One region of the Streptomyces sp. WAC 06738 genome, then DNA from elsewhere that is predicted to be linked to it. Evidence: riboswitches for the same ligand, from Rfam matches in the RefSeq annotation. Region 1 holds a riboswitch; the other holds the start of a gene.
The links. Region 1 has a riboswitch for S-adenosylmethionine ahead of thrC (threonine synthase). Riboswitches for the same ligand answer to the same signal wherever they lie in the genome.

Region 1 (6,901 bases):
CCTCGCGGTTGGCCGGCGAGGGGTCGGCCCAGTAGGCGCGGAGCGGGGTCCAGAAGGGGGTGAACCCCTCGTCATAGGCATTGCCGTTCTGGCTGACGATGCCGGTGATGCGCTCGGGGTGGCGCAGGGCGAGGCGGAAGCCGACCGGGGCTCCGTAGTCGTGGACATAGATCGCGTAGCGCCGGACGCCTAGCTGGTCGAGCAGCTTGTCGACCACGTCGGCGAGATGGTCGAAGGTGTACGCCCACTCCCCGGCCGGCGGGGCGGAGCTGAGGCCGAAGCCGGGATAGTCGGGGGCGATCAGACGGAACTCGCCGGCCAGCTCCGCCATCAGCGGGGCGAAGCCGACGGACGACGTCGGGAAGCCGTGCAGCAGCACGAGCGTCGGCGCGCCCGGGTCACCCGCCTCCCGGTAGAAAACGTCGAGGCCGTCGATGCGGGCGGTGCGGTGGCGTACGGTCACGGCGAACTCCAACCATCAAAATGGACTTGAACGGTTAACGACGAGAGAAACCTAACCCGCCCCCGCCAACCTGTCAACTCGACTTCACCGGTTACACTGCTCGTATGGCACGCCCGCTGACCGGCGAACCGCTGGCCCTGGACCTGGTGAACACCTGGTGGATCGACGAGGGAAGCCCCGTCGACTTCTTCTACGAGCCCGACGGCGTCAGCCGCTGGCTGGGTGAGCACGGCCTGTCGGGACCCGCGGCCGACGCCCCCGACCCCGCCGCCGTACGCGAGCCGCTGACCACCGCCCGCGCCGCCCTGCGCGCCGCCCTCGACGGCGATGAACAGCCGCTCGACGAGATACTGGCCCACGGTGCCCGCCGCCCCCTGCTCCGCGCTGGGCGGGCCACCTCGGAGATCGTCGTGGACGACCCCGCATGGCTGCCGGCCTGGGTCGCCGCGGCCGATCTGGTCCGGCTCTACGAGGAGCACCCGGAGCGGGTCCGCGGCTGTGCGAACCCCGAGTGCGTGCTGTGGTTCTACGACGTCAGCAAGAACGGCCGCCGCCGCTGGTGCTCGATGGAGGGATGCGGCAACCGCGCCAAGGCGGCCCGCTTCCAGGAGCGCCACCGCCGCTGAGGGGTCGCGACGCGGCCCGTACCGCCGGCTACGCGCGCAGCGCGTCCAACTGCGCGAGGAACCACGCCTGCGGCGGCAGCGCCGTGGCCGCCGCCGCCAGCCGCTTCGTCCGCCGGGCGCGCTCGTCGCGCGGCATCGTCAGCGCCGCGTGCAGCGCGTCCGCCGTGGCCTCCACGTCGTACGGGTGCACCACGAGCGCGTCCTCGGCGAGGTCCGCGTACGCGCCCGCCTCCCGGGACAGCACCAGCGCGCAGCCGTCGTCGGAGACCACCGGGATCTCCTTCGCGACCAGGTTCATCCCGTCCCGCAGCGGATTGACCAGCGCCACGTCCGCCAGCCGGTACGCGGCGAGCGAGCGGGCGAAGTCGTCCTCGACGTGCAGCACGACCGGCTGCCAGCCGTCCGTCCCGTACTCCTCGTTGATCTCCGCGGCGAGGCGGCGCACCTCCGCGGTGTAGTCCCGGTACACCGCCAGGTCCTGCCGCGACGGATACGCGAACGCCAGCTTCACCACCCGCCCGCGCCACTCCGGCCGCGCTTCCAGCAGCCGCCGGTACGCGAGCAGCCCGCGGACGATGTTCTTCGACAACTCGGTGCGGTCCACCCGCACCACGACCTCGCGGTCCGCGCCGCCGATCTGCTCGCGCAGGGCCGCCATCCGCTCGGCGACGTCCGGCCGCCGCGACCGCTCGCGCAGGAAGTCGGCGTCGGCGCCGAGGGCGTGCACGTCGACCCACGTCGTCCGCTCCCCGCGCGCCTCCTCCCCGGCGAAGGCGACGTCGGCCTCCTGGCCCAGCACCTCGCGGCAGCAGCCGGCGAACGCCTCGGCCCACCGGCGGGTGTGGAAGCCGACGCGGTCGGCGCCGAGCAGCCCGCGCAGCAGGGCGGCGGCGATGTCGTCGGGGAGGAGCCGGAAGTACTCGGGGGGTGCCCAGGGGGTGTGGGTGAAGTGCGAGATGCGCAGGTCGGGGCGGCGCTCGCGGAGCATGCCGGGGACGAGACAGAGGTGGTAGTCCTGCACGAGCACCGCCGCGCCCTCGGCGGCACCGTCGGCGAGGGCGTCGGCGAAGGCGCGGTTGTACGTCTCGTACGCGGCCCACTGGCGGCGGAACGCGGCGTCGAAGACGGGGGCGACGGGGATGTCGTAGAGCATGTGGTGGACGAACCACAGCACGGAGTTCGCGACGCCGTTGTACGCGTCGTGGAAGACGTCCGGGTCGATGCCGAGCATCCGCACCCCGGGCTCGGCCACCCCCTGCCGCACGGCCTCCCGGTCCCCGTCACCCAGCGCGGCACACACCCACAACGCCCCGGCCTCGGGCCCCACGGCGCTGAGCCCGGAGACGAGCCCGCCACCACCACGCTTGGCGACGAGCGCACCGTCGTCGCCGACGGCGTACGAGACGGGCCCGCGGTTGGACGCGACGAGCAGGGGAGCACCGGGCGACACGACCATGCGCCGAGCCTAGCCACGGCAGGGCCCCCCGAAACGCAACCGGGACGGTGTGGCCGATACCGATGGGGGCACGTGGGCCGGCGGGGCGGGGGAGTCCCGGGATGCGAGGGCCGTGGGAGGTACGGGCGGTCGGCCCCGGGGGGAGCCTGGAGGGCGCGGCTCCCGCTCGGGGGCTGAGGGGGAGAACCCAGGGGAATGGGGGAGCCAGAGGGGGTGGCGTAGCCCGGCTGGGGGGAGCCCGCCGGGGGTCCCGGGGCGGAGCCCCGGGGTTCGGGAAGGGGTGGGTGCGGGGAGACCCCCGCCCCGCTGGCGCCCGCCCGGCGAGGGCTACGCCGCGCGGCGCTCCACGTACTCCCGGATCTCCCCCATCGGCGGCCGCTCCTCCGTGTCCACCCCGTACGTCCGCGGCTCGAACGCCCCGTCCGCCCCCCGGTCGAACTGCGTCAGCCGCGGCCGCACCAGGTGCCCCCGCGCCAGCCGCACCTGCGCCGTGCGGTAGATCGCCGCCGCCATGCGCCCCAGCGCGCGGTCGTCCTGGTGCCGGTGCCGGCGGACGCCCACGTCGACCTGCGCCAGCGCGTCCAGCCCCACCGTGTGCAGCGCGTCGACGAGCAGCCCCAGCTCCACCCCGTACCCGACCGGGAACGGCAGCCGCTCCAGCAGCGACCGGCGCGCCGCGTACTCCCCGCCCAGGGGCTGGACGAAGCCGGCCAGCAGCGGCCAGTGCAGGTTCAGCAGCGGCCGGGCCACCAGCTCGGTCACCCGCCCGCCCTGTCCGGTCGCCGCCCCCGTGCCCAGCGGCCTGTCGTACACCGCCTTCACGAACTCCACGCCGGGATCCGTCAGCAGCGGCCCCACGATCCCGCTCACGAACGCCGTGTCGAAGTCCCGCAGGTCCGCGTCCACGAAGCACACGATCTCGCCGCGCGTCACCAGCAGCGACCGCCACAGCACCTCGCCCTTGCCCGGCACCGCCGGCACCCGCGGCAGCACCTCGTCGCGGTGCACGACCCGCGCGCCGGCCGCGGCGGCGACCTCCGCCGTACGGTCCGTGGAGCCGGAGTCCAGCACGACCAGTTCGTCCACCAGCCCGCCGCCGGGGGCCATCAGCTCCGCGCGGATCGCCGCGACGATCGACCCGACCGTGGCCTCCTCGTCGAGCGCGGGCAGCACCACGCTCACCGTCCCGCGCGCCCCGAGCGCCCGTTTGGCCGCCAGCAGCCGCGCGTCCGGCCGGTCCGCCGCGGACCAGGACCGCGTCCTCAGCCACTGCTCCACGTCATCGAGCACCTGCGGGCCTCCCCTTGCCGGTGTCCTGTCCGGTGTGTGAGCCGTCTCGCGTATCGGACGGCCCTCACAACTGTCCTGGTCGTCGGTTACAGTCTTGAACAACGTGCGTGACGTCCCCATGTCGGGGTCCGCGCGCGGACAAAAGCGCCGGACGGCCCCGCCGGACCCGCGCCATACAGAGCTCATCCAGAGGGGCAGAGGGAACGGCCCGTTGAAGCCCCGGCAACCCTCCGTCCGGTACTCGCGACGCTGCGAGGCCCCGGACGGTGATGGTGCCAATTCCGTCCTGCGGCGAGATGCGTCGCGGGGAAGATGAGGAGAGAGGGCCTCGCCAGTATGGCTGTAGACACAGCTCCCACCCCCACCGCCGTCGACGGCGCCCCCGATCTGGGCCCTGCCGTCGCGCTGTCGTGCCGGGAGTGCGGGGAGCGGGTGCCGCTGGGTCCGGTGTTCGCGTGCCAGTCGTGTTTCGGGCCGCTGGAGGCGGCATACGAACTCCCCGGCGGTGACGCCGGGTCCGCCGCCCGGCTGCGGGCCCGTATCGAGGCGGGTCCGCGGAGCATCTGGCGGTACGCGCCGCTGCTGCCGGTCCCCGCGGACGTGGCGGACAAGCCCAACCTGAACCCCGGGTTCACCCGGCTGCACCGCGCCGACCGGCTCGCCGCCGAGCTGGGCGTGACGGGCGCGCTGCACGTCAAGGACGACTCGGGCAACCCGACGCACTCCTTCAAGGACCGCGTCGTCGCGATCGCCGTCGAGGCGGCGCGCGCCTTCGGCTTCACCACGCTGTCGTGTTCCTCCACGGGCAATCTGGCGGGCGCGGTCGGCGCGGCCGCGGCGCGGGCGGGACTGCGTTCGTGCGTCTTCATCCCGTACGACCTGGAACACGCGAAGGTCGTCATGGCCGCGGTCTACGGCGGTGACGTCGTCGGCATCGAGGGCACGTACGACGACGTGAACCGCTTCTGCTCGGAGCTGATCGGCGACCCGATCGGCGAGGGCTGGGGGTTCACGAACGTCAATCTCCGCCCGTACTACGCGGAGGGCTCCAAGACCCTCGCGTACGAGATCTGCGAGCAGCTCGGCTGGCGGCTCCCCGACAACATCGTCATACCCGTCGCCTCCGGCTCCCAGCTCACGAAGATCGACAAGGGGCTGAAGGAACTGATCGCGACGGGGCTGGTCGAGGAGCGCCCGTACAAGATCTTCGGCGCCCAGGCGGCCGGCTGCTCCCCGGTCTCGCGGGCCTTCAAGGACGGTCACGACGTGGTACGTCCCGTGCGGCCCGACACGATCGCCAAGTCCCTCGCCATCGGCAACCCGGCCGACGGCCCGTACGTGCTGGACATCGCCCGCCGCACCGGCGGCGCGGTGGAGGACGTGACGGACGCCGAGGTCGTGGACGCGGTGAAGCTGCTGGCCCGCACCGAGGGCGTGTTCGCGGAGACGGCGGGCGGCGTGACCTTCGGCGTGCTGGCGAAGCTCGTCGCGGACGGCCGGATCGACCCGGCCGGGACCACCGTCGCGATCAACACGGGCGACGGCCTGAAGACCCTCGACGCGGTCGCTCCCACCACGGGGCCGAGCGCGATCATTCGTCCCACACTCGACTCCTTCCGAGAGGCCGGCCTCGCATCATGAGCGTGAACGTCCGAATTCCGACCATCCTCCGTACGTATACCGACGGGCGGGCAGAGGTGAGCGCCGAGGGCGCGACGCTGGCCGAGGTGATCGAAGACCTGGAGAAGAACCACCGCGGCATCGCAGGACGGGTGCTGGACGATCAAGGCAAGCTGCGCCGCTTCGTGAACGTCTATGTGAACGACGATGACGTCCGCTTCGCCGATGGCCTGCAGACTCCCACTCCCGAGGGGGCCGGGATCTCGATCATTCCGGCGGTCGCCGGAGGCTGCTGAACCCCGCGTGCGCGCGTGCGGCCCCACTGATCCGGAGTGGGGCCGTTCGCATGTCATGACACGCGATAGGGTTGGGGCGTTCCCCCCTCGTGGCCCATGCTCCACGCATATGAGAACGCGACAAGTTCCGCGCAAATGCGGAGAGTTAATTGTCGTGATGGTGAGTTATGCCCTGCCCGAGTTGTCATGGAATGGCGGAAATTGATCGGAAAAATGCCGATCGAGTGTCCGCAGAATTCTCGTCCGATTGACCTGTTGCACTGGGCATCTGTGCGGATACATTCAGCCGCGGTCGACGCGTTCCGGCGCACGCCCCGGCGTGTATCCGGGGGTGAGGTCTGACCCGGGTCCGCGGAGTGCGGTCCTGTGTAAGGGCCAGCAATAGGGGAGTTTGGAATGGCTCAGGGCACCGTCAAGTGGTTCAACGCGGAGAAGGGGTACGGCTTCATCGCGGTCGACGGTGGTGCGGATGTCTTCGTCCACTACAGCGCGATTCAGATGGACGGATACCGCACCCTCGAGGAAGGCCAGCGGGTCGAGTTCGAGATCTCGCAGGGCCAGAAGGGGCCGCAGGCAGACATGGTCCGCGTCAGCGGCTGAGCGCCGGGCATCGACCACGGACGACTCGCGACGGCCCGCACCCTCCGGGGTGCGGGCCCTCTGCTGTCCGCGCTCCTCCCGTGCCCGCTCCCCGCGCCCGCTCCCCGTGTCCGCCCATGTCCGCCCGTGTCCGCGTCCTCCGCCGCCTGTTGTGCGGCGCCGCGGTCCGGTTCCGCTCTGCGCATGAGAAGCCCCTACCCGCTTGCACTCGCAGGGGGCGAGTGCTAATCATTGGCGTTAGCACTCTCCCCGTGAGAGTGACAGCACGGGACCGGTTCGGTGAGGTCCGTACGCCGGGTGGGAGGGAACCACGCGGGTCGCGGACCGTCCGTCGCGGGCGCCAGCGCGGTCCGGACACAGACGACCCCCCTGTCCGGGAGGACTCAACACAATGGCCAAGACCATCGCGTTCGACGAGGAGGCGCGGCGCGGCCTCGAGCGCGGCATGAACCAGCTCGCCGACGCCGTCCGCGTGACCCTCGGCCCCAAGGGCCGGAACGTCGTCCTTGAGAAGAAGTGGGGCGCCCCCACGATCACGAACGACGGTGTC
Region 2 (6,901 bases), 3.0 Mb from region 1:
GCCGCAGCTTAGGATCACGGTCAATGACGAGGGCTACCTGTACGCGCTCGGCGACTTCGACGAGCCGGTAGGCCCCAGCTTCTGGGAGCGCGGATGAGCACCACCACGACAGACACACGCCGCAAACCACCCGGCAGAGGTGAGAGAGTCGCCGACTGGGCGGACGCCCGGCTCGGACTGCACGCCGCCGGCCGCAAGAACATCCGCAAGGTGTTCCCCGACCACTGGTCCTTCCTCCTCGGGGAAGTGGCCATGTACACCTTCCTCATCGTGCTGCTGACCGGCGTGTACCTGACGCTGTTCTTCAAGCCGAGCATGGCGGAGATCACCTACCACGGCTCGTACGCGCCGATGAACGGCGTGCACATGACGGAGGCGTACGCCTCCACGCTGGACATCAGCTTCGACGTCCGCGGCGGGCTGCTCATCCGGCAGATCCACCACTGGTCCGCGCTGATCTTCATCGCCGCCATGGCGACGCACATGATGCGCGTCTTCTTCACCGGCGCGTTCCGCAAGCCGCGCGAGGTCAACTGGCTCTTCGGCTTCACGCTGCTGGTCCTCGGCTGCATCGCCGGCTTCACCGGCTACTCGCTCCCCGACGACCTGCTCTCCGGCACCGGCGTCCGCTTCATGGAGGGCGCGACGCTGGCGACCCCGGTGGTCGGTACCTACCTGGCGTTCTTCCTGTGGGGCGGTGAGTTCCCCGGGACGGACATCATCCCGAGATTCTTCGCCATCCACGTGCTCCTGGTGCCGGGCATCATGCTGGGGCTCTTCGTGCTCCACCTGATCCTGGTCTTCTACCACAAGCACACCCAGTTCGCGGGCGCCGGGAAGACCAACGACAACGTCGTGGGCGCGCCGTTCATGCCGATCTACGTGGCGAAGGCGGGCGGGTTCTTCTTCCTCGTCTTCGGCGTGGTCGCGGTGATCGCGGGCATGTTCACCATCAACCCGGTCTGGGATCTGGGACCGTACCGACCAGATCTGGTCTCCACCGGAGCCCAACCGGACTGGTATATGGGCTGGACCGAGGGGCTGATCCGGTTCATGCCCGGCTGGGAATGGGTCATCCCCGGCGGATACACGATCAACTTCGGGGTGTTCATCCCCCTGATGATCGTGGGCGTCGTCCCGATCGCGATGGTCGCCTACCCGTTCTTCGAGACCTGGGTGACCGGCGACCACCGCGAGCACCACACCCTGGACCGCCCGCGGAACGTGCCGACCCGTACCGCCTTCGGGGTGGCCTGGCTGACCTGGGTCTTCGTGCTGCTGATGGCCGGCGGCAACGACCTGTGGGCGACGCACTTCCACCTCTCGATCGAGTCGATCACGTGGTTCGTGCGGGTCTCCTTCTTCGTCGCCCCGGTGGTGGCCTTCTGGATCACCCGGCGCATCTGCCTCGGGCTGCAGCGGCGGGACCGCGAGAAGGTCCTGCACGGCCGGGAGACGGGCATCATCAAGCGGCTGCCGCACGGCGAGTTCATCGAGGTGCACGAGTCGCTGTCGCAGGAGGAGATGCACAAGCTCACCGCGCACGACCAGTACACGCCGCTGGAGCTCGGCCCGACGGTCGACGACAACGGCGTGGTGCGCAAGCAGGGCCCGGTGGAGAAGCTGCGGGCCAGGCTGTCGCAGGGCTACTACGGCGAGGCCGGCCAGATCGCGAAGCCGACCCGGCACGAGTACGAGGAGATCACCAGCGGCCACGGGCACCACTAGGGCCTGTCCGCCGCCGGGCGATCACCGCCGGGGCCCCCGTCCAGCAGTTGGACGGGGGCCCTTCGGCGTACTCTGCGGTCGATAGGCTGACGCCCGACAACTGAGACGACCCCCGGGACGGTGTGCCATGAGCGTGCAGACGGCAGCAGGAGGCGACAGCACGGCGGCGCGTTCCTGGCCGGATGTCATCAGCGCGCTGATCGCCGGGCAGGACCTCAGCGCCGAGGACACCGCGTGGGCCATGGACCAGATCATGTCGGGCACCGCGAGCAACGCGCAGATCGCCGGCTTCGCGGTCGCCCTGCGGGCCAAGGGCGAGACGGTCGCGGAGATCTCCGGGCTCGTGCGCACGATGTACGAGCACGCCAACACCATCGCCGTCCCGGGACCGACCGTGGACGTCGTCGGCACCGGCGGCGACCGGGCCCGTACGGTCAACATCTCCACCATGTCCGCGATCGTCGTCGCCGGGACCGGCGCGAAGGTCGTCAAGCACGGCAACAGGGCCGCGTCCTCCGCCTCCGGCGCCTCCGACGTGCTGGAGAAGCTGGGGGTCAACCTCGACCTGGCGCCCGAGCGGGTCGCCGAGGTCGCGGAGGAGGCGGGCATCACGTTCTGCTTCGCGGTCAAGTTCCACCCCGCGATGCGGCACGTCGCGCAGACCCGCAAGGAGCTGGGCGTCAGCACCCCGTTCAACTTCCTCGGCCCGCTCACCAACCCGGCGAGGGTCGGGGCGCAGGCGACCGGCGTCGCGGACGCCCGGATGGCGCCGATCATGGCCGGGGTGCTGGCCGAGCGCGGCACCTCGGCGCTCGTCTTCCGCGGCGACGACGGGCTGGACGAGCTGACCACGACGGCCACCTCCCAGGTGTGGACCGTGCGCGGCGGCGCGGTGCGGCAGGAGCGCTTCGACCCGCGGGACGTGGGCATCGAGCTGGTGCCGGTGGAGGCGCTGCGGGGCGCGGACGCCTCGTACAACGCCGATGTCGCCCGCCGGCTGCTGGCCGGCGAGACCGGCCCGGTGCGCGACGCGGTGCTGCTGAACGCGGCGGCGGCGCTCACGGCCCTGGACGCCGACGCGGACGGCCCGCTGCCGGACCGGATCGCGGCGGGCATCGTGCGGGCCGCGGAGTCGATCGACTCGGGCTCCGCGCTGCGGGCGCTGGAGCGCTGGGTCGCGGCCAGCAACCGCTGAGGCGCAGGCGGGGGTCTGCCGGTACGGGCCACCTCCGCCGATATCCGGAGAGTTGCGGACAGTCCGGGCAACAGGGTTGCGCCGCGGCTCTCCGGTGCGCATACTCCTGACCAGGTCACGAGCGACAGCGATCAAGGCCCCGGCCCGCTGTCCGGCAACCCTCCGTCCGTGGCGGGGTGCCCCGGGTGATGACCGGGCCGCAGGCAGCGAGGTCTGCGGCAAGCGCGGACCCCTCGCGAATCCAGGGGTCCTGGTCGGCCGAGGGAGTACCGCCGTGAGCAAGCGAATGCGCTAGGGGCTTTCCGCCCCTCGCCGCCGCGCGCGTCCTTCCGCAGCGTCTCCGCCGAGCGTCGCGCGCGTCCTTTCCGGGCCGTACGGGCCCGTCACCCCGCACATCTCGACGCCTGCTCACGGGAGTTCCGCATGTCCGCGTCCACGCTCACCCCCGCCTGTCTGCCCGTCCTCGGCCGGGACGTCCGCGCCCCGCTCGTCACCGGCGGCGACGCCGAGTACGCCGCCCTGGACTACGCCGCCAGCGCCCCGGCGCTGCAGCGCGTCTGGGACGACGTCGCCGCCTACGCGCCGTACTACGGCAGCGTGCACCGCGGCGCCGGCTACCTCTCGCAACTCTCCACCGAACTCTTCGAGTCCAGCCGGGCGACGGTCGCCGGGTTCCTCGGCTGCCGCCCCGACGACCAGGTCGTCTTCACCCGCTCCACCACGGACTCGCTCAACCTGCTGGCGACCGCGCTGCCGCCGGGGACCGAGGTCTACGTCTTCGAGACCGAGCACCACGCCGCCCTGCTGCCCTGGCAGCACGGTGGCTCCGCGGCCGGCCGGGTCACCGTGCTCGCCGCGCCCGCCAGCCCCGGGCAGGCCGTGGCGGCGCTGGACTCGGCGCTGGCGGCGCGGGTCGGCGACGGTCCGGCGCTGGTGTGCGTGACGGGCGCCTCGAACGTCACCGGCGAGCTGTGGCCCGTACGGGAGCTGACCGCGGCGGCGCACCGGCACGGGGCGCGGCTGGTCCTGGACGCGGCGCAGTTGGTGCCGCACCACCCGGTGGACGTGGCGGACCTGGGCGTGGACTGGGTGGCCTTCTCCGGCCACAAGCTCTACGCGCCCTTCGGCGCCGGCGTCCTCGCGGGGCGGGCGGACTGGCTCCAGGCCGCGCCGCCGTACCTCGCGGGCGGCGGCGCCAGCCGGCGGGTGCTGCGGGCGGCCGACGGGGGAGTGGACGTCGAGTGGCAGACGAGTGCGGCGCGGCACGAGGCGGGGTCGCCGAACGTCATCGGCGCGTACGCCATCGCGTCCGCGTGCAAGGCGCTGACGGAGGCCGGGTTCGGCGAACTGGTGGCGCGGGAGCGGGCGCTGGTGGCGCGGGTACTCGACGGGCTCGCGGAGCTGCCGGGGGTGCGGGTGCTGTCGCTCTTCGGCGCGGACGCGGCGCGGGTCGGGGTGATCTCGTTCGTGGTCGAAGGATGGAGCAGCTCGCATCTGGCGGCGGCGCTGTCGGCGGAGCACGGGATCGGGGTGCGCGACGGGCTGTTCTGCGCGCACCCGCTGGTGCGGGCGCTGCTCGGCGAGGCGGGGGAGTCGGCCGAGTGCGGGGGAGGCGCCGGGGACGGGGAGCGGCCGCTGAACGCGGTGCGGGTGAGCTTCGGGGCGGGCACGCCGGACGAGCACGTGGACCGGTTCCTGGCGGCGCTGGGGTCGCTGGTGCGCGACGGGGCGCGGTGGTTGTACCGCACGGTGGACGGCCGCTGCGTCCCCGCCTCCGCGGTACCGGCCGCGGGCGGGGCCCCGCAGGCGGCCTGACTCCGCGGGCGGCTGCCGGCCGGGTCCGGCTGCCGGCCGGGTCCGGCTGCCGGCCGGTGCGCTTGCTTCCGGCTGCGGGTCGGGGACGGGACCGGGGGCACGTCCTCGCGCGGCACCGACACTTCCGGCCGCCATTGCTGCTCATCCCCGCGCTGCGGGCGCACCCCCGCCCCCTCCGTCCCGCTCGCGACCGCCGGCCGAGCGCCCCTCCGCCGTCCTCACCGGCTCGGGCGCCGGCCGCACGGCCATCGCGCCGATCAGCACCATGCGCAGCGTCCTCTCGGCCGCGTCCGCCAGGAACTCCCGGGCGCGCAGCAGCGCTTCGGGCAGCGCCATCGGGCCCGGGATGATGGTCCCGTAGGCGTCGACGCCCGTGCCGTGGACCTCCTCCGCGCCCTCGCCGATCGTGCCGGCGAGGGCCAGGACCGGGCGGCCGTGGAGCTTGGCGCGGCGCGCCACCTCCGCCGGCACCTTGCCGCGCGGGGTCTGGTGGTCGAGGGCGCCCTCCGCGGTGATGACGAGGTCGGCGGCGGCCAGCCGGGCGTCGAGATCGAGGTGGCCGAGGAGCACCTCGAACCGCGGCAGGAGACGGGCGCCGACCGCCGCGAGGCCCGCGCCGAGGCCGCCGGACGCGCCGGTGCCGGCGCCCAGGCGCAGGTCGGTGCCGGGGGCCGGGAGGTCGCGGGTGAGGACGTCCGCCCAGCGGTCGAGGGCGGCGGCCAGCTCCTCGGCCTGCTGCGGGGAGGCACCCTTCTGCGGGCCGAAGACCCGGGCGACGCCGCGGGGTCCGCAGAGCACGTTGTACGGGTTGCAGGCCACCAGCAGCTCCGTCCCGGCGAGCCGGGGGTCGAGCCCCGCGGCGTCGATGCGCGCGAGGCGGGCGAGGGCGGCGCCGCCGGGGGCGAGGTCGCGGCCTTCGGCGTCGAGGAGCCGGGCGCCCAGGGCCGTGAGGGCGCCGGCGCCGCCGTCGGAGGTGCCGGAGTCGCCGCAGCCGACGATGATGCGGCGTACGCCGTGGTCGAGCGCGGCGCGGATGAGCTCGCCGACCCCGTACGTCGTGGTGCCGCCCGGGTCGCGCCGCGGGCGCGGCACCAGCGCGAGGCCCGCGACGGCCGCCATCTCGACCACCGCGGTGGTGCCGTCGCCGAGGAGGGCGAAGTGGCTCTCCAACCGGTCGCCGAGCGGTCCGGTGGCCGGGTACGGGACGAGCCGCCCGCGGGTCGCGGCGGCCAGCGCCTGCGCCGTACCCTCGCCGCCGTCGACGAGCGGGATCAGATCGACGGCGGCGTCCGGCAGCACCCGGCCGACCCCCTCGGCGATGGCCTCGGCGGCGGCCTCGGCGGACAGGGACTCCTTGAAGCCGCTGGGGGCGACGACGACGCGGTCGAGCATGAGGTCTCCTGAGGGTCGGAGGGGTGTACGGGGGTCGGTGGCCTGCGGCTCACTCGTCGAGGACGGGCACGCCGAGCAGCGGCCAGACCGCGAGGGCGAAGAGCAGCACCAGCGCTGCCGTCAGCGGGGCCAGCACCGCGGCCGTACGCAGCAGGTCCCGGGGCGTGTACGTCGCCACGCCCGGTATGTCGGAGAAGAGCGCGACGGGCTTGGCGGACGCCGGCAGCGTCTGGCAGAAGCCGGCCGCCGCGGTGGACGCCAGCGCGGCGGCCACCGGGTTGACCCCGGCGGCCAGCGCCGCGGCGATGACCAGCGGGACGAGCACGCTGGAGCGCGCGGAGCGGGACTGCAGCACGAGGTGCGCGGCGGTGCTCACGGCGACCACCCCGGCGAGGAACGCCCACGCGGGCACGGAGGAGCCGCCCGGGAGCCCGGAGACCAGCCACGCGGCGGCCTCCGACTCCGACAGCGCGATGCCCATCGCCATCGTCGCCGCCATGAACAGCAGCAGCGACCACGGCACCGTGCGCAGCGCGTCCTTCAGCCGTACGGTCCCTATCGCCGGCGACGCCGCGACCACCGCGCCGATGAGCGCCACCACCGCGGGCGGCACCCGGTGCAGCGGCTCGCTGCACCAGAGCACCACCACCGTGCCGAGCAGCAGCGCGCAGCGCGCCTCGGCCTGCGACAGCGGCCCGGTGACCGGCTCTTCCGTGTGCTCCTGGATCTGCTCGGCGGTCAGGTGCACCGGGCCCTTGCGGTCCGCGCGCT

Region 2: linked by a shared signal. The riboswitch ahead of DMB38_RS06985 (aminotransferase class V-fold PLP-dependent enzyme) and the one ahead of thrC (threonine synthase) in region 1 are both predicted to bind S-adenosylmethionine.

The regions. Positions count from the first base shown of each region.
Region 1 is NZ_CP029618.1:4,695,642-4,702,542, forward strand. It holds gene DMB38_RS20685 (alpha/beta hydrolase) at 1-463, opposite strand, end outside; gene DMB38_RS20690 (CGNR zinc finger domain-containing protein) at 568-1,089, shown strand; gene DMB38_RS20695 (trehalose-6-phosphate synthase) at 1,118-2,545, opposite strand; gene DMB38_RS20700 (glucosyl-3-phosphoglycerate synthase) at 2,873-3,835, opposite strand; SAM riboswitch class I at 4,015-4,154, shown strand; gene thrC (threonine synthase) at 4,172-5,476, shown strand; gene DMB38_RS20710 (MoaD/ThiS family protein) at 5,473-5,751, shown strand; gene DMB38_RS20715 (cold-shock protein) at 6,148-6,351, shown strand; gene groL (chaperonin GroEL) at 6,743-6,901, shown strand, end outside.
Region 2 is NZ_CP029618.1:1,664,233-1,671,133, reverse strand. It holds gene DMB38_RS07000 (Rieske 2Fe-2S domain-containing protein) at 1-97, shown strand, start outside; gene DMB38_RS06995 (ubiquinol-cytochrome c reductase cytochrome b subunit) at 94-1,728, shown strand; gene trpD (anthranilate phosphoribosyltransferase) at 1,856-2,923, shown strand; SAM riboswitch class IV at 3,037-3,154, shown strand; gene DMB38_RS06985 (aminotransferase class V-fold PLP-dependent enzyme) at 3,347-4,738, shown strand; gene DMB38_RS06980 (glycerate kinase) at 4,880-6,130, opposite strand; gene DMB38_RS06975 (SLC13 family permease) at 6,180-6,901, opposite strand, start outside.